DNA from 4 places in the Paraburkholderia sp. RL18-101-BIB-B genome. Region 1 is predicted to be linked to each of the others. Evidence: predicted binding sites of a transcription regulator. Region 1 holds the regulator's gene; each other region holds the start of a gene.

Region 1 (5,667 bases):
CCCGCTCGCGTGCGCCGACCGTCGCCACGTCCTGGCCTTGCAGCACGACCTGGCCGCCATCGGCGTATTCGAGTCCCGCGATCACGCGCAGCAAGGTCGTCTTGCCACAACCCGACGGCCCGAGCAGCGCAACCAGTTCACCCGGCGGAAAGTCGAGCGAGACGTTATCGAGCGCGACGAAATCGCCGAAGCGCTTCTGCAGGTTACGAACGGTGATACCCATTACAGCTCTCCTTGCTTGAGCGGGTGTTGCTGCGATGCATGCGTTGTTTGCGTTGCGCGTGTTGCGTGTGTTGCGTGTGTGGCATTGGCCGGCGGCGTGACGGGCCCGGCGTACGCGGGCACATCGCGCGCGGCCGACAGTTCCGCCGACATATGGCGCTCGGCGAGCAGCTTCAGGCCGAGCGTCACGAGTGCGAGCAGAGCCAGCACCGACGCCACGGCAAACGCCGCCGAGAAGTTGTATTCGTTGTAGAGGATTTCGACGTGCAGCGGCATGGTGTCGGTCTGGCCGCGAATATGGCCCGACACCACCGACACCGCGCCGAACTCGCCCATCGCCCGCGCGTTGCACAGAATCACGCCGTACAGCAGGCCCCATTTGACGTTGGGCAGCGTGACGCGGCGGAAGATCTGCCAGCCCGACGCGCCGAGCACGTGCGCGGCTTCTTCTTCGTCGTTGCCTTGTGCCTGCATCAGCGGAATCAGTTCACGCGCGACGAACGGGAACGTGACGAAGATCGTCGCCATCACGATGCCCGGCACCGCGAAAATGATCTGGATGTTGTGGTCCTGCAGCCACGGGCCGAACCAGCCCTGCGCGCCGAACATCAAGACATAGATCAAGCCCGAGATCACCGGCGACACCGAGAACGGCAGATCGATCAGCGTGGTCAGCAGCGCCTTGCCGCGGAACTCGAACTTGGCGATACACCATGAAGCCGCGAGGCCGAACACGAGGTTCAGCGGCACCGCGATCGCGGCGGTGATCACGGTGAGCTTGATCGCCGAGAGCGCGTCCGGATCGGCGAGCGATTCCAGATAGAAACCGAGCCCCTTGTTCAACGCCTGATAGAACACGGCGACGAGCGGCACGACGAGAAACAGCGCGAGAAACAGCAGCGCGACGCCGGTCAGAATCCAGCGCACAACGGGCGGCTCGGTGACCGGATCGGGCCGGCGCGCGACGTTCAGCGGCGCGCGCGGTGCCACGGCTACAGCGTTGTTCACGCCATTTACTTCGTTCACGGCGCGGCGGCTCATTGCGCACCTCCGCCGATACCGATCGCCGCGACACTCGCAGCGGCAGGCGCCGGGCCTGCACCGCCGCGACTCGTGCGGCGCTGCAAATACCACTGCAAAGTGTTGATGAAGAGCAGCATCAGGAACGACACGACCAGCATCACCACCGCCAGCGCTGTCGCACCCGCGTAGTCGTATTGCTCCAACTTGGTGATGATGAGCAGCGACGTGATTTCCGACTTCATCGGCACATTGCCGGCGATGAAAATCACCGAACCGTACTCGCCGAGCGCACGGGCGAATGCCAACGCGAAGCCCGTCAACAAGGCCGGAAACACCGCCGGCAACACCACGCGGCGAAACGTCAGCCAGCGCGAGGCGCCGAGGCACGCCGCCGCTTCTTCCTGTTCACGCTCGAACTCTTCGAGCACCGGCTGCACCGTGCGCACGACGAACGGCAAGCCGATGAACGTCAGCGCGACCAGCACGCCCGCGGGCGTAAAAGCGATCTTCAGGCCGAGCGGTTCGAGGAACTGCCCGATCCAGCCGTTGCCCGCGTACACGGCCGCGAGCGAAATGCCGGCGACCGAGGTGGGCAGCGCGAACGGCAGATCGACCACGGCGTCGACGATACGTTTGAACGGGAACGTGTAGCGCACCAGCACCCACGCCACCAGAAAACCGAACACCGCGTTGATCAGCGCGCCGCCGAGCGCGGAAAAGAAGGTGAGCCGATACGACGCGAGCACGCGCGGCGAACTCACCGCCCGCACGAACTGGCTCCAGTCGAGCGTCGCGGTCTTGAGAAAGGTCGCCGCAAGCGGAATCAGCACCACGAGGCTCAGATAAGCCACCGTGATGCCGAGTGTCAGGCCAAAACCGGGCAACGCGCTCGGTTTTCGGAAGGTCAACGTCGTCATGCTCGTTACTCGTTCAGGTTGATGCTCGTGTTGCCGGCCGCCGGGCCCTGGCGGCCAAAAGCGCGCCCATGGGCGCGCTTGGGAGTGACGCGTTGCCGCGCCGCTTCGTTGCCTATGCCGGTTCCGGCATCGGCAGTGTTATTGCGGTTGATAGATCGAATCGAACACGCCGCCATCGGCAAAGTGCGTCTTCTGCGCGTTGGCCCAGCCGCCGAACGAATCGTCCACCGTGTACAGCTTCAGCTTCGGAAACTTGGCGGTCAGCTCAGCCGGCACCTTGTTCGAACGCGGACGGTAGAAGTTCTTCGCCGCGATCTCCTGCCCTTGCTCGCTATACAGGAAGTTCAGATACGCTTCGGCGACCTTGCGCGTGCCGTGCTTGTCGACGACCTTGTCCACCACGGCGACCGGCGGCTCCGCCAGAATGCTGACCGACGGCACCACGATCTCGAACTTCTCCGGACCAAATTCCTTCAGCGACAGGAATGCTTCGTTTTCCCACGCGATCAGCACGTCGCCGATACCGCGTTGCACGAAGCTGGTGGTCGCGCCACGCGCGCCCGAATCCAGCACGCCGGCGTTCTTATAGAGCTTGCCGACGAACTCCTTGGCCTTCTGATCATTGCCGCCCGGTTGATGCTCGGCATACGCCCAGGCCGCGAGGTAGTTCCAGCGCGCGCCGCCCGAGGTCTTCGGATTCGGCGTGACGATCGACACGCCCGGCTTGGTCAGATCGTCCCAATCCTTGATGTGCTTCGGGTTGCCCTTGCGCACCAGAAACACGATCGTCGACGTGTACGGCGACGCGTTATCCGGCAAGCGCTTCTGCCAGCCCTTGTCCAGCAAACCCTTGCCGGCCAGTGCGTCGATATCGTATGCAAGCGCCAGCGTCACCACGTCGGCCTGCAGGCCGTCGAGCACCGAGCGCGCCTGGGCGCCCGAGCCGCCGTGCGACTGCTTGAAGGTGATCGTCTCGCCCGTCTTCGCCTTCCATTCCTTGCCGAACGCCTGGTTGACGTCCTGATACAGCTCGCGCGTCGGGTCGTAGGACACGTTCAGCAGCGTCGTGTCGGCGGCGTGCGCCTGCGCCATCACGCCGAGCGCGCCCGCCGCGCCCAATGCGAGTGCCGCGATCAGTTTTTTCGTCCTGCCTGCCAGCCCCGTACCTTGGTGATCCATGTCAACTTTCTCCGCGTTGTGTCCGCTGAAACAGCGTGTGGTGTCTTTTTACGTCGCGGTCACGTGCACATGAGCGCCAACTGGAGGCCAGTCTATCGAAGGGCTTTCATCATTAAAAATAATGTTTCTTCATTCTTTAATACGCAAAAGTGGTAATGACAGCTGGATAAGGCGTTGCGGCAGGAAAACGGGTGTTTGAGCGTCGCTTGACGGCGCTGGAACGACACCCTTCACCCCGAACTTAAAGTAAAGCTTGAATTGCGCCGAATACTGTATAAAAATACAGTCACCTGTTCATACATACAGTGGCGCCATGACCAAACTCACCGCACGACAGCAGCAGGTTTTCGATCTGATCCGCAGGGCTATCGAACGCACCGGCTTTCCGCCCACCCGCGCGGAGATCGCCGCCGAGCTGGGTTTCAGCTCGGCCAACTCGGCAGAAGAACATCTGCGCGCGCTGGCTCGCAAGGGCGTGATCGAACTCGCGGCCGGCGCATCGCGCGGCATTCGCCTGCTGGCCGGCCCGGAAGACTCGCCGCACCAGTTCACGCTGCCGCACGCCAGCATCATGCAACTGTCGCTGCCGCTCATCGGGCGGGTTGCCGCGGGCAGCCCGATCCTCGCGCAGGAACATATCTCGCAGCACTATGCGTGCGACCCGGCGCTGTTCTCGAGCAAGCCCGACTACCTGTTGAAGGTGCGCGGGCTGTCCATGCGCGACGCGGGCATCTTCGACGGCGACCTGCTCGCGGTACAAAAGCGCAGCGAAGCCAAAGACGGCCAGATCATCATTGCCCGGCTTGGTGACGACGTCACGGTCAAGCGCCTGAAGCGCAGGCCGAACGGGCTCGAGCTGATCGCCGAGAACCCCGATTACGAAAACATCTTCGTTGAAACCGGCAGTGCGGAGTTCGCGCTGGAGGGTATCGCCGTGGGGCTGATCCGCCCCGGCGAGTTTTAACCCTCTCGCCCGTTCGACAAAATAAGAAGCCGCGCCAACGTCGCATCAACGTTGCATCGCCTGGAGAGTCTCATGGAACGTCTTGCCCGCCTGCTGCCCTTTCGCCAGTTCGGTCGTCTGCGCCATCTTCGCAAGCTGGTGCCCTGCTCATTGATCGAGGCGGCCACGCTCGGCACGCCGTCGCTGTTCGACTCGCCCGAGGCCGCGCCGAGCCTGCCGTCGTCGATGCCGGCATTTGCCCGCGTGTCGTTGAATTCGGGCTTGAATACGGCGGAACCGGCGCGTCGCGCACCGGTGCGGGTTTATCACGGGCCGTCGCGTCTGATCATGGTCGGCACGATGGACGCGGTTTGCCGCATGATCGACCGCTGCATCGCCGATGAAGCCAACGTGCATGGGGCGGTGTTCGAGTCTTGATGGGTCTTGATGTGTCTTGAACGGGACAGCGAGAGATGTATTGCGTGGGATCGTTTTCGCGTGGCTGCGGTCCACGTTAGATCACACCTGATGGAGAGTCCCACTCGATGGCAGTTTCAAAACGTACCAAACGCAGCAGCAAGCGCGGCATGCATGGCGGCGCCGCCCGGCCGCTGATCGTCACGCTGATCGTGATCGTGGTGATCGCCGCGCTGGGGTTTGCTTACGCGACACCGTACATCGCGCTGAACAATCTCAAACGCGCGGCCGATGCGCGCGACGCGCAAACCGTCAATCAGTATGTCGACTTCCCCGCGTTGCGTGAGAGCCTGAAGGAGCAAGTCGCCGGCTTGCTGACACGGCGGCTTGGCGCGCACAGCAACGGCAATCCATTGGCCGCCATTGGCGCGATGATCGGCGTTGCGTTGATCGGTCCGCTCGTGGATGCGTATGCCACACCGGACGGCGTGGCGGCCTTGCTGAACGGCATGCCGCCGCGCGGCGATCCGGGCGAGCGGCCACCCGCGCCCCCGGCCGCGAATAATCCGCCGGACGCCGCTGCGACCGCACCTGCGCCTGCAGCTCCCGCAAACGGCAACGCGGCCAATGTCAACTCCGCGCCACCGCAACCGCCGCAAACCACGGCGGGCTATCGCGGCCTCAACGAGTTCGTCGTCACGTACCAGCATGGCGCCGGCGACGCGCGTTACTCGGCGATCTTCCAGCGCGAGGGCGTATTCACGTGGAAGCTGGCCGCGGTCAACCTGAACGAGTGATCACCTGATGCCGTCAGGCCGAGGCGGCCGGTCACGTGACTAGCCCGCCTCAAGCCGCCGCTTGCTGCTGCTCCTGCGCTGAAGAACACGCCACCAGAATGCTGCACGAGACACGGTCGAGCAGCGGCGTATTGCCCGCGCCCATCCACCATCGCGACAAACCCGTGCG
Region 2 (5,667 bases), on a different contig from region 1:
GTCGAAGAACATTGTCCTCTCCAAGCCGCGCAACAAGCAGCTCCAAAAGGCGTGCGTGGTCTTCCTTCGAACCTCCCGGCTCCGGGAATAGCGTATCGGAAGCTGGCGCGGCGGACTCGACTTTGGACGCATCGAGGCGGAGCGCGATGACCGGTGCTGCCAGCTCAATCCGGTGTAATCGCTCCTTGAGTAGCCTGACAAGATGCTCCTCCTTCCAGGTCGGCTCACCCAATGCGATGTCGATGGTCGTCGGCTCGATAGCGTCGCGCCCGCGTTCATGTTCGAGCAGCAGCTTGATGGCCGTAACGGCCAGTTGCTTCGCGCAAAGCCAGCCAAACAATTGCACGATGAGTCGATGCGCACCGAACACTGCGCCTTCAGCATGCTCGAGGCGGTCCGGCATTTCGATACGTGCGGAGAACGTGGGCGGCAGCTCGAGCCAGTCAAAGAGTTCGGGAGCCGTACCGAATGCGCGGTCAAGCGAATCGAGCAGATGCTCACCACATCGCCGCTGCAGGCCGGCGCGCGGCAGACGCCTAATGTCAGCAATGGTCTCGCAGCCAAGTCCGGAGAACCAGTCTCCGAACGGACGAACCTCAGGAACCGACATCATCGGCAAAGCGGATAGCCGTTGCTCGAGCGATGCCAGCTTGAGCACGCGCCGGTTCCCGAATTTTGCAAGCAACCAGCCACCCTGGCCGGTCGGCGCAGCGCTAATGCGTGCTGTAAGTCCGAGCGTCCCAAGGACCGCTTTCGCTTCGCGGCACAATGCAAGCAGGCCGCCGAAGAGTCGCAGACTCGCGCCGACCTCAACAACGACGGTCGCTTCGTCAAGCAAGGCGACCTCAGGTGAAAACCGCATCAGGGTGATGCCCACCTCCCGCTGTGCCGCGGCCTCCTTGGCCGCATCGCGTTCATGCATCTCCGTTTCCGGCGACAGTGTCAGCACTCCGCCGCGCTTCATCCCGAGGCGCACGCCAGCTGCGCGAGCCGTGCTGTCTGTGATGACCACTTTGTCTTTCTCCAGTACAGCACTTCCGTGCGCGGGCTCAGATGACCACTTCGGTCGGAACACCTCGAGCGGCAACTTCGGCAAGTGGACGGCGAGAAAGACGCGCATGTCGGGAAAGCAATACAGGAGTGGGTTGAAGGGGAATCGACAGAGGCTCTGCGCGCGCTGGCCCTCGTCGTTTCACAATGTCAACGGTTAGACCGTCGGCGGATGGTCTTAAAGCGAGCCGCAAAAGCGCGGGCGATGAGTCCTGTGCCGCTGCCAGGGGCCTGACCATCACGAAAAGTGTTTCGGATGACTGCGCCGCCAGATGCAAGCGCCGCAGCGATGATGCCTGCGCGTATTGCGCCCAGAAGATGAGCGCACCGCAACTGCCTGCCCGCAGAATCTGCTCAGCCGACCAAAGCGCATCGGCGGTCTTCTGCGCTTTCACCCTCAGCACCTGGTCAATGGGAAGTCCGATGTAGTTGAGTCCAAGTCCGTCCGGGGAGTGTGGCGGCTGCACGAACGCCACAGGGCGGTCGCTCGAGCCACTGAGCGCCGGGCGCAACAGTCGCAATTCACCCACCCCGGCTTGCTGGACCATCAGGTCGATGAGCGCTCCGACCGGCCAGCCTCCACCGGGAAGCTCCGCCGACAGGGCCGGATAGCCAGTCTCGACGACCCGCCCACGGCCACGCGCGAGCCGGGACGCACGCCACAGGGACGGATGTATCTCTTCGGCCGTGACGGTTGTGCGCGACATGTGGACCTGAAAAACCTGTATATTTATACAGTATCCTACACGTAAATTCGTAGGCGTGAACTGTCACTTATATTTGGAGAAATGGGCTGCGCGACATACATCGCTCGGCCTCATGTCCTGCTTCCATTGCTCAGAGGAGGTTCCACCGTGAGAGCAGATGACTGGGTTCGGGAGGCCGAACGCGAATCAAAGCTTGTCGATGCCTTGTTTAAAGCGCGTCGCCTTATTTCCATGCACAACGGCATGACCGTCCAGTGCGACGGCGAAGAATGGCCGCTTGATTTTGGCCAAGAGTTGAGGATGATTGACGCTGCGTTGAAGACGGCCGGAATTGACACGCGGCGCCTCAGGCAATAGATACTTGTCGAGCCGCTTGCGTTAGTGAATGATTCACAGTGCACGGCATGGAGGACCTTGAGAGGTCGACGGATGCAAACTGAGAAATATCGTGGATACACGCTATGGGGTCACGCCATCCTGCAACAGGAAGACACCCCGCGGACCGAACGGTTCGCTGGGAGCGGCCCAATCACGCGCCATACGAAAGTCGTCAACGTGTCTGGAGTCCTTGGACACTTCGGAACGGAGGAGGATGCTGAGAACGCTGGCATCGCGTGGTGTCGCGCCTGGATAGAGAGCGACGAATAGCAGACGCGCGTAGCCACGCACTACGAAACAGACACGCCCAGGAGTCGCCCAACGCCGAACGTGAAAGCTGCAGCGATAAGGCCGATGACAACCTGCCGCAATGCGGAGAAGGCCGCGCTTCGTCCGTTAAAGAGTGATGTGAAGACTCCGATGGACGCGAGAGCAAGAGCGCTCAGCACGATACATTGCGCGATGGCGCTGAGTCCATGCGTCCATAGGAACGGCATCGCCGGGAAAATGGCACCGACCGAGAACAGGCAGAAGGAGACGCCAGCAGCCGACCACGGATTCCCGCCCAGCTCCGCCGGGTCCAGTCCAAGCTCCTCCCGTGTCAACGTATCAAGGGCCTTGTCCTTGTCGCGCATCATCTGCGATGCCACGCGCTTCGCCTCATCGGCTTTGAGCCCTTTCGCGCGATAAATCAGCGCCAACTCGTGCTCTTCGGCCTCGGGCGAAGTCTCCAACTCGTCGGCTTCTTTCGCAATCTGGGTGCTAGCCAACTCCCGGGCGTTGGTCACCGAAAGCCATTCACCCAGCGCCATTGAGCACGCTCCGGCTATCAACCCGGCAAGCCCTGTCAGCAGGATTGCCTTGTTGCCCGTTCCCGCACCCGCCACGCCCATAATCAGACAGAAATTGGAGACGAGACCATCGTTCGCGCCGAGTACTGCTGCGCGCAGGTCGTTCCCCGACGACACCCCCTTGTGCCATGACTCGGCTGCGGCAATACGGGCGCCCTGCGACATGTCCGGGTCTCCGCCATGAGCCAGCGTCTGGACCACTGCGGCGTGGTGATGCTCGTCGGCCGACATGCGCCCCGCATCCGGTTGCCCCAGATATTTGTTCCGGTCTGCGTACTCCGCCGCAGCAAGCGTGGGCAATACGAAACCCGCGCCGAACAAGCGGACCAGTGTCTTCATCAGGCGTGTCTTGACGGCCTGCCCGGTTCCCTTCGGGCGGGCCCCGTTGGCTCTCAGCTTTTCCGCCCACACCTGCGCATGGTCACGCTCTGATTTGGCCAGGTCGCCGTAGACCTGCTTGCGGGTTTCATCCTCCTCGACCTTGGCAAGCGTTTCGTATAGCGCAGCACTATGAAGTTCATCAGAGAGGTTTGCCCTGAAACGCTTGATTTCGTGTTTGGATGCCATCGTGAAGTACTTGCCTATTTTTGTTCGCCACCACGTAGCGTATTTGATTCAGGAAACCTGAATCACAAAGCCCCTAAAACGCGGCCTAACCGAGAACGTTAACGGTTCTCATACCGATTTGGGTCCGCGCGCCGACGCACCGTCTCGCAGAAACCGGCGCAGGCCCCTGTTGAACTGGTCAGGACACGATGTTGGTAACTGCGCTGGATGAACACGATGATGTTTCGGTCAGGTTACCCTCGAGGTGAACGTGCTGATTCGCGGCTGGTGCAATCGTACTCGTTGTCGGCAAGGAATCATCGGGAGCGGTTGACCCTGACGTCGTGAAATCACACTCCCGAAGCGACCGCTGGAACGCTTCGGGAAATGTTGCGGCTTGCTAGCTCCACGCCTCCCCGAGCGCCTGGGCTTGCTGCAGAACAGTTCCACCGCGCCGTCCTGCTGGTCAGGCGGGTATTTGTATTTACGAAGGATACGCTTGACCATCAGCCGCAGCCTGGCTCGCACGCTCTCCCGCTCCGACCAGTCCACAGTGATGTTCTGGCGCAGGTTTTCGGTGAGTTCGTGTGCAATTTTCTTGAGCGTCTCGTCGGTCAACTCGCGGACGGCTGACTCGTTGTGGCGAGCGCATCACAGAAGCGAATTTCGTCTTCCGTCAGCCGTTGAAAACCACGCTCTTTTGCTCGAATACCCGATGTCGCGGTCAGCCAATCAACCAAGCTCTCGACATCGAGAAACTCCGACAGGTGCTCGGGCAGCGCCTCAACTGTTGGAACCGGGCCACCAAAACCAACCGCCAACCGCTCGGCCAGCGCCGGTACATCTTGCGTGCCCACAATAAAAACCGTTGGACCTTCGTACTCTGACCGCGCACCAAACTCGTATAGCTCGATTTCAATGTCGCCAGTACCCATGCGACGGACGAAACCGCACTTGCCACGAGACATGCTCGGCATCAATAACCCAACCGGTTTTGCCGACCTCGGTGGAGATTGCATTTCCTTGGCACACATAGACCCTCCTCACTCCTCTGGTGCAAGAACCTGGAAGCCAGTAATGGACCTGACTTCAATCTTGCCTGGTCAGGCCTCTGCCAGTGACTCCTTGCCCGTACGGTAGACCTCGTCGAACAACGCTTCGAGGCCCGGATGCACGCCACGGAGCTGGTCAACTACAGCCTTGGCCCAATCAAAATATTTCCGTCGGCGCTCGAGCGGCCAATCTGCCGGCGGATTGCCAGCGACATCGCGCAGATTGCAAATCTTGTCGGCAAGCTTGACCAATTTGGCTCGGCCGCTAATTGTCGATGCATGCTCAACCTGACGACGCTTGCGTTCAGCCTTAGGCAGCGATTTGTCGTCAGTTAGCCTTCGGTCTTCTGAATGACAAGCGCCGTAGCTTATGCTGCGGCGCTATTACTTATGAAGGTTTTTTCACCGGCGGCATGCCGCCTATTGCCGACCGGCAAATCTAATTCAGCCGACCAGCCGCCGATAGGCGCTCAGGTGCCTAACGAGACCTTGCTTGTCGCCACGAATCTCGCTTAGCCGGGCAAGGTTGAAGTGAGCGTCGGCATGCGTCGGGTCAATTTCTATGCATCGCTGATAGGCCGCTGCCGCCGCGTCGTAGCGTTTCAGTTCCTCCAGGACGACCGCGCGGTTGAAGTGAAGCAACGCGTCGTCGGGAAAATGCTCGAGTGCACCATCGAAAATGGACAACGCCTCATCGCAACGCGTTTCCGCCTCGCATAGCAATACGCCCAGATTGGTATATGCGTCGTAATGCGGTGATGGCGCAAGCTCAAGCACTTTCCGGTAGGCCTGTTCCGCACCCACCGCATCTGTTTCGGTGAGCTGCTCGGCAAGTGCGAACCATTCTTCTGCCTGCTCTTCCCGACTCGCCAGGTTTCGCGGAGCCGAGTCCAAAAACGCTACATCACCTCGGATAGGTGCAACCTCGAAATCAAGCAGGTGCTGGCCTGATGCAGCGTCCCATTGGGACTGTCCTGACCTGACCGCTACAGTTTCGCCGACAGATGTGATTCGGATTCCAGACAGCGGAAGCTCATCGGGGAGTTCAGCTTTCAGCTTGGCAAGCGCCTTTAGAATTTTCCG
Region 3 (5,667 bases), on a different contig from region 1:
ACGCCACAGCACCTTGTATAAAAACGCCCAGCGCTGTGATTCGCGATACAGCGCGGCGTCTTGCAATAGCGCTGCCAGTTCCTTTGAAACATGCACGGCAGAGAGTCGGGGCTCCGCTGCTTGGGATGTCGCGCCATAGTCGAACAGCGCCTGCTCTTGCGACGACTCAGGTTCCTGCTTGACGCGCCATTCGATCGTCTCCGGCGCGAGGCCTTCGCCCAAAGCGCCAAGCGACGCGGCGCGCCACGCGACGAAATGATCTTCGATAACGATGGAACGCATCGCGACGCGTCACAACAACGCCAGTTGCACCGGCGGCGCCAACACCCGGCGCAATCGCGCCGACGACGCGTCATGCAGCGCCGCGCGATAGTCCTGCGTCACGACAAACGGCTTGATCTTCTCCAGCGGACAACGCAGCCGCACGAGGTCCTCGTAGCGCACACGGCGCGAACGCCGTAACTCGATCAGGCGTTTCGCGTTGCGCATGCCGATGCCCGGCACGCGCGCGATCATGTGCAGCGGCGCGCGGTTCAGGTCGACCGGAAACTGCTCGCGATGCGCCAACGCCCACGCGAGCTTCGGATCGATATCGAGCGAGAGGTTGCCGGGTTGTTCGAACAGCTCACCTGCACTGAAGCCGTAGCCGCGCATCAGGAAATCGGCCTGATACAGGCGATGTTCGCGTAACAACGGCGGTGCCTGAGCGGGCAATGCGGAAGGGCTATCGGGAATCGGGCTGAAGGCGGAGTAGTACACGCGCTTGAGCTTGTACGCTCCGTAGAGCGTCGCGGCGGTTTGCAAGATCGTGCTGTCGTTCGTCTGATCCGCGCCGACGATCATCTGCGTGCTTTGACCCGCTGGCGTGAACTTCGGCGCTCTGGCGTCGCTATGCGCCTCTTCCTGCGCAAGACGGATCGAACCCATGGCGAGTTTGATGGTGCGGACGTTCTTTTCCGGCGCGAGCCGCGCGAGGCTGCCGTCGGTGGGCAGTTCGATGTTCACGCTCAAGCGGTCGGCATAGCGCCCGGCTTGCGCAATCAATTGCGGATCGGCGTCGGGAATCGTCTTCAGATGAAGATAGCCGCGAAACTGATGATCTTCACGCAAAGACTGGGCGACGCGCACGAGCTGTTCCATCGTGTAGTTCGATGACCGAATGATTCCGGAACTCAGAAACAGTCCGTCGATGTAATTGCGCCGATAGAAATCCAGCGTCAGTTCGACGACCTCCTCGGGCGTGAAGCGTGCGCGCGGCACGTTGCTCGAGCGCCGGTTGACGCAGTACTGACAGTCGTACAAACAGAAATTGGTGAGCAGAATTTTCAGCAGCGAGACGCAGCGCCCGTCCGGCGTGAAACTGTGGCAAATGCCCGCGCCGGTGCTGGCGCCCAGACCGGCAATGCCGCGAGAGCCGCGCTTGGGTGCGCCGCTGCTTGCGCATGACGCGTCGTACTTCGCCGCGTCGGCCAATACTTCCAGCTTTTTGAGCAGTTCCACGTTGCCGCCAATACTGTATGGATGTACAGTATTGTACGTGGGCGGGTCGTGACTGCAAGCGGTTTTTAATGAGAAGCGGGCGTTGTTCCACGGGGGCGCGCCCGGTGAACAAACGGGGCGAGCTGAAGCAATACAACGGGAATCGGGTGTATGCCGAACGGCGTTGCGCTTGCTTGCAGCTCCAGCGGCGCGATGGGATTAATAACAAGACGATCGCGGAACCTCGCACCGGCGAGCGGTCTGAATAGATCAAGTACGCGGGTGAGCCCGCACAATGAACGGAGATTCATCTACATGCCGGCTTTATCCGGTCAGGAACGCCATGCCTGAACAACTCTGGCTGCCTGGGCTCGAGGCGCCGCCAACGCCCACAGACGGTCTGTTCTTCGCCGTGTTTCCCGATGCCACGACAGCGGCCAGCATCGCGAAGCTCGCGCAACAGCTTTGCGGGGAGACGCGCGCGCGGAGTAAGCCGCTTGCGGCGGGCCGTCTGCATGTCACCTTGCATCATCTGGGAAATTTCGCGGGCGGTTTGCCGCAGGAGCGAGTCGACGCGGCGATGCAGGCGGCCGCCTCGATCAAAATGGAGCCGTTCAGCGTCGAATTCGACACGGCGGTCAGCTTTGCGTCGAAGCCGCGACCGGGACCGCTGGTGCTGGGCGGAGGCAAGGGCGTCGCTGGCCTGCACATGCTGCACGGCGCTTTGGGCCATGCATTGCAGGACGCTGGTTTGGGGGACCACGCCGTCTCATCGGCGGCGCGCTACATACCGCATGTCACACTGGCGTACGGTATGCCATGGGCCGCGGCGCGTCCCGTTGACCCGATATGCTGGAACGTGCGTGAGTTTGCGTTGATGCACAGTTTGCTCGGGCGTACGCGGCATGTCGCGTTGGCTCGATGGACTTTGGCGGGCGCCGAGTCATAGCGCGCGTCGCCCAAGGTGACGGCGGCGTGTCGAACGCGCCGGGCTAGAACCGCACGCCCGTCGCGCAACCGCCGGCGAAGCCGCCACCGCTGCCGCCCGCGCCGCCGCAGAACACGCCACAACCGGATAGCGCGAGCGACATCGCCACGGCGGCCAGCGTTGCGCGCAATCTCGGTTTGAGAATGCGTTCGCCGAGGTGTGCGAGATCGGGAGCGGCATGCGGGCTGATGCCGGCGTCGAAACCGATGGTGGCGCAGGTAAGGCTTGAGTTGGTCATTCGGGATTTCATAACGTCAATGGCTTAGGGGAGCGGAGAGCAAAGGCGCGAACGGCGTCGTTCGTCGCAAGTCTTCTGTCAGGTTTGTGCGGAGAAAAAGGGGCGGCATGCGGCGCGGCCGCGAATCGCTGAGGCTAGCGCACGACCCTATGTCCCTCAAATACGCAGAATCTGAAAACGTAGGAGGTTTCGTCGGTTCGAGAAGCGGAACGATCGTGCGCTCCCTGATAGAATGCTTGGGCCGCAACGTAGTGGATTGCAGATGAAATTGCTTGATGCGTTAGTCGAACAGCGTATTGCCGCCGCCGCCGCGCGAGGCGAATTCGACGAGTTACCTGGCGCGGGCGCGCCGCTGTCGCTGGACGACGATGCTCTGGTTCCCGAAGAAGTGCGCGTCGCCAACCGGATTTTGAAGAATGCGGGCTTCGTGCCGCCCGCTGTCGAGCAGTTGCGCGCGTTGCGCGACCTGCAAGCGGAGTTGAATGCCGTGAGCGACCAGGCTACCCGTTGCCGTCTCCAGGCGCGCATGCTGGCGCTGGATATGGCACTTGAATCATTGCGTGGCGGGCCGCTGGTTCTGCCGCGCGAGTACTGCCGGCGCATTGCCGAGCGGCTGTCCGAGCGCGCCGGCAACCTCAATACGGCAGACGCGGGTTCGCAGTGAGCGAGCCGCTTGCCCACGCCGCCTTGCCGGATTCGGATTCTGTTGAGTCTCGCGATGTGCTGAGTACGCAGGGTTCTCAGGCCTCGATCAGCGGTGTCGCTGAATTGACTACGGCCGAGCCGGGCGCTGCCGCCGCCTCGGCGAGTTCAGATCCCACGCCTGGCGAGCCGTTCATATTTCCCGCTGTTCCCGAAGTCCCGGAGCGCGATCGTCGCTTCATGGCGCTGGCGCAAGCCGCCGCCGAAGAGGCGCGCGCTGCCGGCGAAGTGCCCGTCGGCGCAGTCCTCGTGCGCGGCGACGAAGTCATCGCCACGGGTTTCAATCACCCGATCGGCGGGCACGACCCGTCGGCACATGCGGAAATGGCCGCGTTGCGCGCCGCGGCGCAGGCCGTCGAGAACTACCGTCTGCCGGGCTGCGAACTCTACGTAACCCTCGAGCCGTGCCTGATGTGCGCGGGCGCGATCATGCACGCGCGCATCGCCCGTGTCGTGTTCGGGGCACGCGATCCGAAAACCGGCGCGTGCGGCAGTGTCGTCGATGCCTTCGCGAATCCGCAGTTGAATCATCACACCACGGTGGTCGGCGGCGTGCTCGAAAATGAATGTGGCGCCGCGCTCAAGTCGTTTTTTGCCGAGCGGCGGCGCGCGAGCCGCGCAGCACGCGCGGCGGCACGCGCCGACGCAGGCAGCGAACCGGACAACGAACCGGGTCCGGCTGAGTCGCTCTAAAACAACAACGTCCAACAAGGTCTTGCCAATGGCCGTCCATCGCACCATCGAACTGATCGCGCCGTCCGGGTATCCGCATGATCCCGAGGTGCTGCATCGCGCGTTGCAGCGCTTCCATACGCAAGGGCATCACGTCGAGGGCGTGGAGGCGGCGCGGCGTCGCTATCAGCGCTTTGCCGGCACCGATGGCGAGCGCGCGGCCGATCTGAACCGGCTCGCCGACCCGTCGCGCAAGTTGCCGGACATCGTGCTGGCCGTGCGCGGCGGCTACGGCGCGGTGCGCATCCTGCACGGGCTCGACTACGACGGGCTGCAGCGGCGGCTGACCGATCAGCCGATCGCGCTGGTGGGACACAGCGATTTCACCGCGATCCAGCTTGCGCTGCTGGCGCGCGCCGGTGTGAAGACCTTCGGCGGCCCGATGGTGATGAGCGACTTCGGCGCGGACGAACTGAGCGAATTCACCATGCAGCACTTCTGGTCGGCGTTGACGAAGCCGACCATGACGGTCTCGAGCAACACGCCGCAAGCGCAGCCGGTCGACGTCTCGGGCATGTTGTGGGGCGGCAATCTGGCGGTGCTGGCATCGCTGATCGGCACGCCGTATATGCCGCCGGTGCAGGGCGGCATCCTGTTTGTCGAGGACGTCAACGAACAACCGTTCCGGGTCGAGCGGATGATCTATCAGTTGCACCTGGCCGGCATCCTCGCGCAGCAACAGGCGCTCGTGCTGGGCGATTTCTCCGGCGCCAAACCCTACGACTACGACAATGGTTACGACCTGCACGCCATGATCGAGCAGGTGAGGTCGGTGATCGGTATTCCGGTCGTCACCGGCCTCCAATTCGGGCATGTCCGCAACATGCTGACGCTGCCGGTGGGCGCGGACGCGCATCTCGTCGCCGACGCACACGGGTTCAAACTGAGTTTGTCGGGCTATCCGTACCTCGCCTGAACCGGCGGAGGAGGGAAGCGGGCGTTTGCCCGCTTTCTTTTAAGACCATTAACGCAACTAACGGTCAATTTAATCGACCACCTCCCACAGAACGACTCGTGCAGGTCCTTCGATTTTGTTGACAAAATCCGCCACCAATAGACGACCCCAGCCTCACCTAATTAACCTCGTACTGAGGCGGCACTAGGCACTCAAGCCGAGCCGGCAGCCCGCCAGCCCGCCGTCACCGCGAAGATTGTCGAAATTCTAAGCAAAAATTGTTGACAATCTTTATGTCCATCCTATGATGACCTACATACCGAGACGAACATCATGTCCGACACAGAGTCCGCAGCCGCTAATAGTTCGAAACCCGAAGTGATTGCCGAGCGCATCCGCGCCGCGATCCTCGAGCATCGGCTCGCGCCGGGCTCAAAGCTGACAGAAGCGCGTTTGTGCGAAGTATTCGGTGTGAAGCGCGGCCCGATCCGGCAGGCGCTGGCGCAGTTGGCGACTGATCACCTCGTCGACCTCGAACCGAATCGCGGAGCGTTCGTAGCAAGCCCGTCGCTGCAGGAAGTGCACGAAGTGTTCGAGATGCGTCGCATCATCGAGTTGGCAGTGGTCGAAAAG
Region 4 (5,667 bases), on a different contig from region 1:
CGCGATCGGGCATGCATGAGAACGCCGCCGGCCGCGACCAGCGGTAAACCACTCGCTTTTGAAATCATGCGCAGGGCGTCGATCTGAAGATCATCGCTGCCCGTTTGCCAGAGTTCGAGCGCGATCCATGCCCGCTGTGCAGCGAACGATGCGAGCCAATGCGCGCAACGCAGCGTATGCGAGAGCGTCGCCGCGCGCTGCGGCACGAGCATCAGGACGCAATCGGGCAACGTCTTCAGATGTGCCAGATGGGGCAAGGAATCGGTGAAGTCGGACGGACCGAGGCGATAACTGCCTTTGTCCGCACGCGAGCGGGCTAGCGTAATCAGCTCGGAAAGGTTGCCGTAACCGTTGCGGTTGGTTGCTAGCGCGACCAGGGTGCAGAAAGGCTCGCCGGTTTCGTCGGTCAGATTGAGTTCGCTGCCGATGATCAGTTGAGGGAGGGGTTTTAGTGCCTCGGTTTCCGAGGCTCCCACGGTTTCCTGTTGCAACGTTCCGGTTTTTGTCGCGTCTTCCAAAGGCGCTTCCGGTTGCGCAGCCTTGGCCTTTTCCTCGCGCTCTTTCTGCTGACGGTCCCGCTCCGCTTTGATTTCCCTCAACGCCGTGTGGGCGCGCACGACGCCTGCCAATGAGCATTCATCGGTGATGGCGAGCGCGCTGTAGCCGCGCGACATCGCCTGCTCGACGAGTTCATGAGGATGCGACGCGCCACGCAGAAAAGAGAAATTAGTCAGGCAATGCAATTCCGCATACGCCGGCAACTGGGTGGCGAGCGGCGGCTGCGCGAGGAATGATGGCTGGATTAGAGGCATGATGGTCAGCCGAACAAACCCTGCAAATACCACTCGCCGCTGAGGCGTTCGCGGTATACCCAGAACATGTGCCCGCGGTCGTCGGCTGCAACGTAGTAATCCCGCTCGACACGGTTGCCGTCCCACCACCCTGCTTCGATCCGTTCGGTACGCGTGAGCATTTTCAGCGGCCGGCGATAGATCGGCCGCTGGTCGCGCATCATCAGGCGCAGCGGTTTGTCGAGCATCCAGACCGGGCGAGGCTGGGAAGGTAATGCGCTGTCAGGTAGGTCAAGGGATGCCTGTGCGTTGCCGGGTTGCGGTGCGGATGTGCTGGTGTTTTTGGCGTCGTTTGTTTTGGATGGGCGTTGGGGTGCCTGGGTCGCCTCAGCCGCCTCGATCGCGTAGGCGAGCGCCTCACTGTCTTCGCGCCCTTCCTCCGCGGCAGCGTGCCGCAACTCATCGGTCAGCCAGGTTTTGTCCGCTTTGATCTTCGACCGGGACTTCGCAGGCGAACGCTTCTTGCGCGAAAACGCTTGCGCCTGGTAGGCTTCGACGCGCATTGCCCGCTCGGGACGATGATCGTCCTGCACCGACATCTGCAGCACATTCTCCGGCCCTAATCGAGCGCTCAGGCGCTCCAGCAGACGCGCAATCGAATCGCCATCCGATTCGGGCATGGGAAACAAGGTGTCCGACTGCCCGGCATATTCACCGATCTGCTCAGCGACCAGCTTCAATTCGATGACCGGTGCCGCCAGCACGGTCTGATTCAACTTTTCCCGCAACAACCAGATCAGATGCTCGGCATCACGCGACGGTATGGCCCATGCGACCTTCAGGCTCGATGTCTTCGGTGCATGACGGGACGCCAATTCATGCTCGAGCAGCAACGTATAACAGCTGAGCGCTGCATGATGCGCGCTCAGCCAGCCGGCCAACTGCACGATCAGCCGACGCGCGGCGAACAGCAATGCATCCGCGTTATCGACCCGCGAGGGCAACTCCAGTTGCGCATGAAACGACGCCGGCGCGCGAAACGATTCGCGTGGATCCGGGCGCGCGCCATACGCCTGCGCCAGCAGATCCAGAATGCCGCTGCCAAAACGTCGCACGACACCCGAACGTGGCAATTGACGCAAATCGGCCAGCGTCGTACAGCCGACGTGCGAAAACGCATCGCGATGCGCCTGCGTGACCGGCAGCAGTGAGACGGATAAGCCATCGAGGACGCGCGCAAGCGACGTCTCCTTGACCACGTGCCAGCGATGGCCCTGCCGAACGGCGCGCGCCTGCGCCAACAGCCACGCTCCCCAGGCGGTCGGCGCACAGGCGATGCGCGCCGTATAGCCGAATTCCGCCACCGTGGCAGACACCCGCGACAACAACGCGCGCAAGCCGCCGAACAATCTCAAACCCGAGCCGACTTCCAGCAACAGGGTATGCGCGTCGGCAAGCGACACTTTCGGCGTGTATGTCAGCAAGGCAAGCGCTATGGCTTCGAATGCCTGAGTTTCGCGGGCGGCATCGGCGGCAAGCAGTTCAAGCCCCGGCGCCAACGCCAAGGCGTACGAACGCGAATGACCCGCATGCACGCCGGCACGCAGCGCGTCGAGATCTGGCATCAGGATGTGCGCGTGATCGGCTAGGGCGTAACAACGCCCTCCACCGATGTCTTCGGCATCGTGAAGTTGGCTTGTCTCGTCGCGCGACTCACGCCGATTCGGCTTCGCGAGCGAACCATCCTGGAGCGGCGCGAGAGGCTTCACCGCTTCCAGCGACAAGAGTGGCAATGTGACTGCGATCCACAGCATGTTTGATCTCTGGCCCTTGATGACGGTCGGCTCCGTCTTCCGGCAACAAGACGCTTTGTAAAGGCAAAACGAGACGAAGAGGCTCGGCTAGCGGCGGCCCGCGACGCTTGAAGATGTCGATCGACAAACCAATCTCCTGCAGCCATTGACGACGGTTGATCGTCTGCGCATTGGCCGGCAAAAGCGGCTCGCAGATCATTCGCAATGGCGCTGGGGAAGATTGCGTGGCTGCCTCGACAGGCCGGATCAAAAATGCCAGCGATGCCGACTCCTGAGCCGCTACTTGCAGGCGTCGGACCTTGTCGGCACGCGCATTCGGCAGCCAAATCAGGACCGCGCCGATGCCATCCTGCTTCAAGGCCTGAGCAGCGGCCCACAGGGCCTGGTCTTCACTCGAGCGCACCCATAAGACTCGCTCGACATCGACACCCCAAGCTCTCAATGCGGCAGCGCATGGCTGATACGGAGGCGCCACGAGCATGACATGCCGCCCGGCTTGCTTCGTCAGATGACGCAGCGCATGAGCTAGCAGCCGTACTTCACCCACTCCACCATGCTCAACCAACAACTCTGTCAGACCGCCAGCCGACCAGCCTTGTCCCGGCAACAACTGATCCAGCGTGGCATAGCCGCTGGAAATTACACGCGAGTCCGCCTCGGCAAGCTCATTGCCCTGCCACACCTGACGCCGTAATTTAGACGACAGCGCGGTCGTCGCAAGCTGAATCGCTGCTGCCATAGACACGCTCTTGAATAGGGAATGCTCCGCCCTGCCCGGCATCGAGCAAGCATGAGGTGACGATTTTTCACTGTATATTTATACAGTATTTTGGGATGGATGTTAAGACGGAGGGATGCAGCCCGGTGTGTGCAGGAAGGGGCTTGAGGAAGTGATGAGTGCTGTTTTTAGGACAGCCTTTATATCTGTTGAAAACAGCTATTTTTATGCTTCAGGTTGGGCTGTTGTGAAGGGATGGGAGGAGTCGAGGTAAGCGCCCGGTCATCCCGTCTTGAGTTGGGCTGAGGGTCTTGGGAGCATCGTATCCACTTAAAATAGGTGGACACGTGAACACTATCGAAGAAGCGCCAATTGGAAGGCGGCGGCGTCGCCGCTACAGCGTGGAGTTTAAGGCTCAGGTTGTTGCGGCTTGTCAGGGCCCGGGAGTGTCGCTCGCGGGCATCGCCCTGCACCACAAGTTGAACGCAAATCTGCTCCGACGTTGGGTGGAACAGGCCGAAGGGAGCGCCCGGGTGGCGGTCGCGTCCAGCGAAGTGGCTGTGCAGTCCGCAGAGGCGCCGGCATTCGTGCCGGTACCGCTCGACACGATGAACGTTCGCCCGGCCGAGATCCGCGTCGAGGTGCGTCGCGCGCACCAGTCGATCACGGTTTGCTGGCCGACATCAGAGCGCCGCCTGGCTGCGTGAGTGGCTCGCGTGATCCGCATTGATCAGGTGTGGCTGGCGGTCGAGCCGCTGGACATGCGGGCCGGCTTTGATACGGCACTGGGCCGGGTGATAACCGTATTCGGCGCCGCGCATCCACATCATGCTTATCTGTTCGCCAACCGGCGGGCCAACCGTCTGAAGGTGCTGGTTCACGACGGGATTGGAATCTGGCTGGCAGCGCGACGGCTGAACGAGGGACAGTTTGTCTGGCCTTACCCTGGTAGCGAGCCGAAGCATCACGCGCTGACGCAGGAGCAACTCGCCGGTCTGGTGGTGGGTTTGCCGTGGCAACGCATCGGTCCTGACGGCGTGATCCGTGTCGTATGACGCCCGCAATGACGTAAACGGTTGCGCTTTCGCGCTCTCCGAGGTTCTGGCAGACTCGTCCGCATGGACCTGCCCGCCGATCTCAACGCCCTCAGCCCGGAACAGTTGCGCGCGCTCGCCGCGCAGCTGATTGCCCAGGTCGAGGACAGAGACCGGGAGATTGATGAGAAGACCCGGGAAGTCGGCGAGAAGGAACGGGAACTGCGTTACCGGCAGACCCGTATCGACCAGTTGACCCACGAGATATCGATCCTCAGGCGCCAGCAGTTCGGCCGACGCAGCGAACAGCTCAGCAGCGATCAGATGAACCTGCTGGATGAAGCGATCGACACGGATCTGGCCGCCATTGAAGTGGAGCTCGAGCAGCTTCAACCACAAGCCACAGCCGAGCTGTCACCCCAGCAACCGAAGCGCGCAGCGCTGCCGGCGCAACTGCCGCGCACAGAGATCCACCACGAGCCGGACTGCACCGTGTGTCAGTGTGGCTGCGAGCGCGTGCGCATCGGCGAGGACATCAGCGAGAAGCTGGACTACACACCAGGCGTGTTCACGGTAGAGCGGCATATCCGTGGCAAGTGGGTGTGCAGAAACTGCGAAACACTGATTCAGGCGGCGGTGCCCGCGCACGTCATCGACAAGGGTATCCCGACCACGGGACTGCTGGCGTCGGTGCTGGTTGCCAAATACGCTGACCACCTTCCCCTGTATCGTCAGGAACAGATCTTTGGGCGGGCGGGTCTGGCGATACCGCGATCGACATTGGGTGCGTGGGTCGGTACGTGCGGCGTGCAACTACAGCCGCTGGTCGACGCACTGCATCAGGAAATCCTGCAGCAGAGTGTGCTGCATGCGGATGAGACGCCGGTACAGATGCTCAGCCCCGGCAAAGGCAAAACACATCGCGCGTACCTGTGGGCGTATACGCCCACGTACTACAGTGAGTTGCGCGCTGTGGTCTACGACTTCGCCGACAGCCGTGCAGGCGAACATGCCCGCGCGTTCCTCGCTGGCTGGCAGGGCAAACTGGTGTGCGACGACTACAGTGGGTACAAGGCCGGTTTCCAGCAGGGCATCACTGAAATCGGATGTGCGGCGCACGCGAGACGCAAGTTCTTCGATCTGCATGCCAACCACAGCAGCCAGATCGCCGTACAGGCGCTGCCGTTCTTCGCTGCGCTTTACGACATCGAGCGCGACGCTGCAGTGCTGGATGCCGAAGAGCGACGTAAGCTTCGACAGAACCGGGCCAAACCGGTCTGCGACGCACTTCACGAATGGATGGTGGCGCA

Evidence for each region. Region 1 encodes LexA, which represses DNA repair genes until DNA is damaged. Its sites were predicted from a motif close to ACTGTATNNNNATACAGT; they were not measured.
Region 2: the regulator LexA is predicted to act here: its motif matches at 1,772-1,789, upstream of imuA (translesion DNA synthesis-associated protein ImuA).
Region 3: the regulator LexA is predicted to act here: its motif matches at 1,513-1,530, upstream of P0D73_RS07650 (putative DNA modification/repair radical SAM protein).
Region 4: the regulator LexA is predicted to act here: its motif matches at 3,414-3,431, upstream of imuA (translesion DNA synthesis-associated protein ImuA).

Annotation. Positions count from the first base shown of each region.
Region 1 is NZ_JARESV010000002.1:309,361-315,027, forward strand. Features, by position in the region: gene P0D73_RS04370 (sulfate/molybdate ABC transporter ATP-binding protein) at 1-223, opposite strand, end outside; gene cysW (sulfate ABC transporter permease subunit CysW) at 223-1,263, opposite strand; gene cysT (sulfate ABC transporter permease subunit CysT) at 1,260-2,162, opposite strand; gene P0D73_RS04385 (sulfate ABC transporter substrate-binding protein) at 2,301-3,341, opposite strand; gene lexA (transcriptional repressor LexA) at 3,655-4,305, shown strand; gene P0D73_RS04395 (hypothetical protein) at 4,378-4,722, shown strand; gene P0D73_RS04400 (DUF2939 domain-containing protein) at 4,830-5,498, shown strand; gene P0D73_RS04405 (universal stress protein) at 5,548-5,667, opposite strand, start outside.
Region 2 is NZ_JARESV010000077.1:1,158-6,824, forward strand. Features, by position in the region: gene P0D73_RS43405 (Y-family DNA polymerase) at 1-1,120, opposite strand, end outside; gene imuA (translesion DNA synthesis-associated protein ImuA) at 1,050-1,757, opposite strand; gene P0D73_RS43415 (hypothetical protein) at 1,905-2,114, shown strand; gene P0D73_RS43420 (VIT1/CCC1 transporter family protein) at 2,426-3,553, opposite strand; partial or broken gene P0D73_RS43425 (type I restriction enzyme endonuclease domain-containing protein) at 3,933-4,212, opposite strand; partial or broken gene P0D73_RS43430 (phosphohydrolase) at 4,636-4,920, opposite strand; gene P0D73_RS43435 (tetratricopeptide repeat protein) at 5,029-5,667, opposite strand, start outside.
Region 3 is NZ_JARESV010000003.1:397,113-402,779, reverse strand. Features, by position in the region: gene P0D73_RS07655 (UdgX family uracil-DNA binding protein) at 1-282, opposite strand, end outside; gene P0D73_RS07650 (putative DNA modification/repair radical SAM protein) at 292-1,500, opposite strand; gene P0D73_RS07645 (2'-5' RNA ligase family protein) at 1,823-2,428, shown strand; gene P0D73_RS07640 (hypothetical protein) at 2,472-2,705, opposite strand; gene P0D73_RS07635 (DnaJ family domain-containing protein) at 2,968-3,369, shown strand; gene tadA (tRNA adenosine(34) deaminase TadA) at 3,543-4,100, shown strand; gene ldcA (muramoyltetrapeptide carboxypeptidase) at 4,129-5,055, shown strand; gene P0D73_RS07620 (GntR family transcriptional regulator) at 5,368-5,667, shown strand, end outside.
Region 4 is NZ_JARESV010000058.1:417-6,083, reverse strand. Features, by position in the region: gene P0D73_RS40215 (error-prone DNA polymerase) at 1-812, opposite strand, end outside; gene P0D73_RS40210 (Y-family DNA polymerase) at 818-2,605, opposite strand; gene imuA (translesion DNA synthesis-associated protein ImuA) at 2,505-3,344, opposite strand; gene tnpA (IS66-like element accessory protein TnpA) at 3,671-4,030, shown strand; gene tnpB (IS66 family insertion sequence element accessory protein TnpB) at 4,040-4,378, shown strand; gene tnpC (IS66 family transposase) at 4,442-5,667, shown strand, end outside.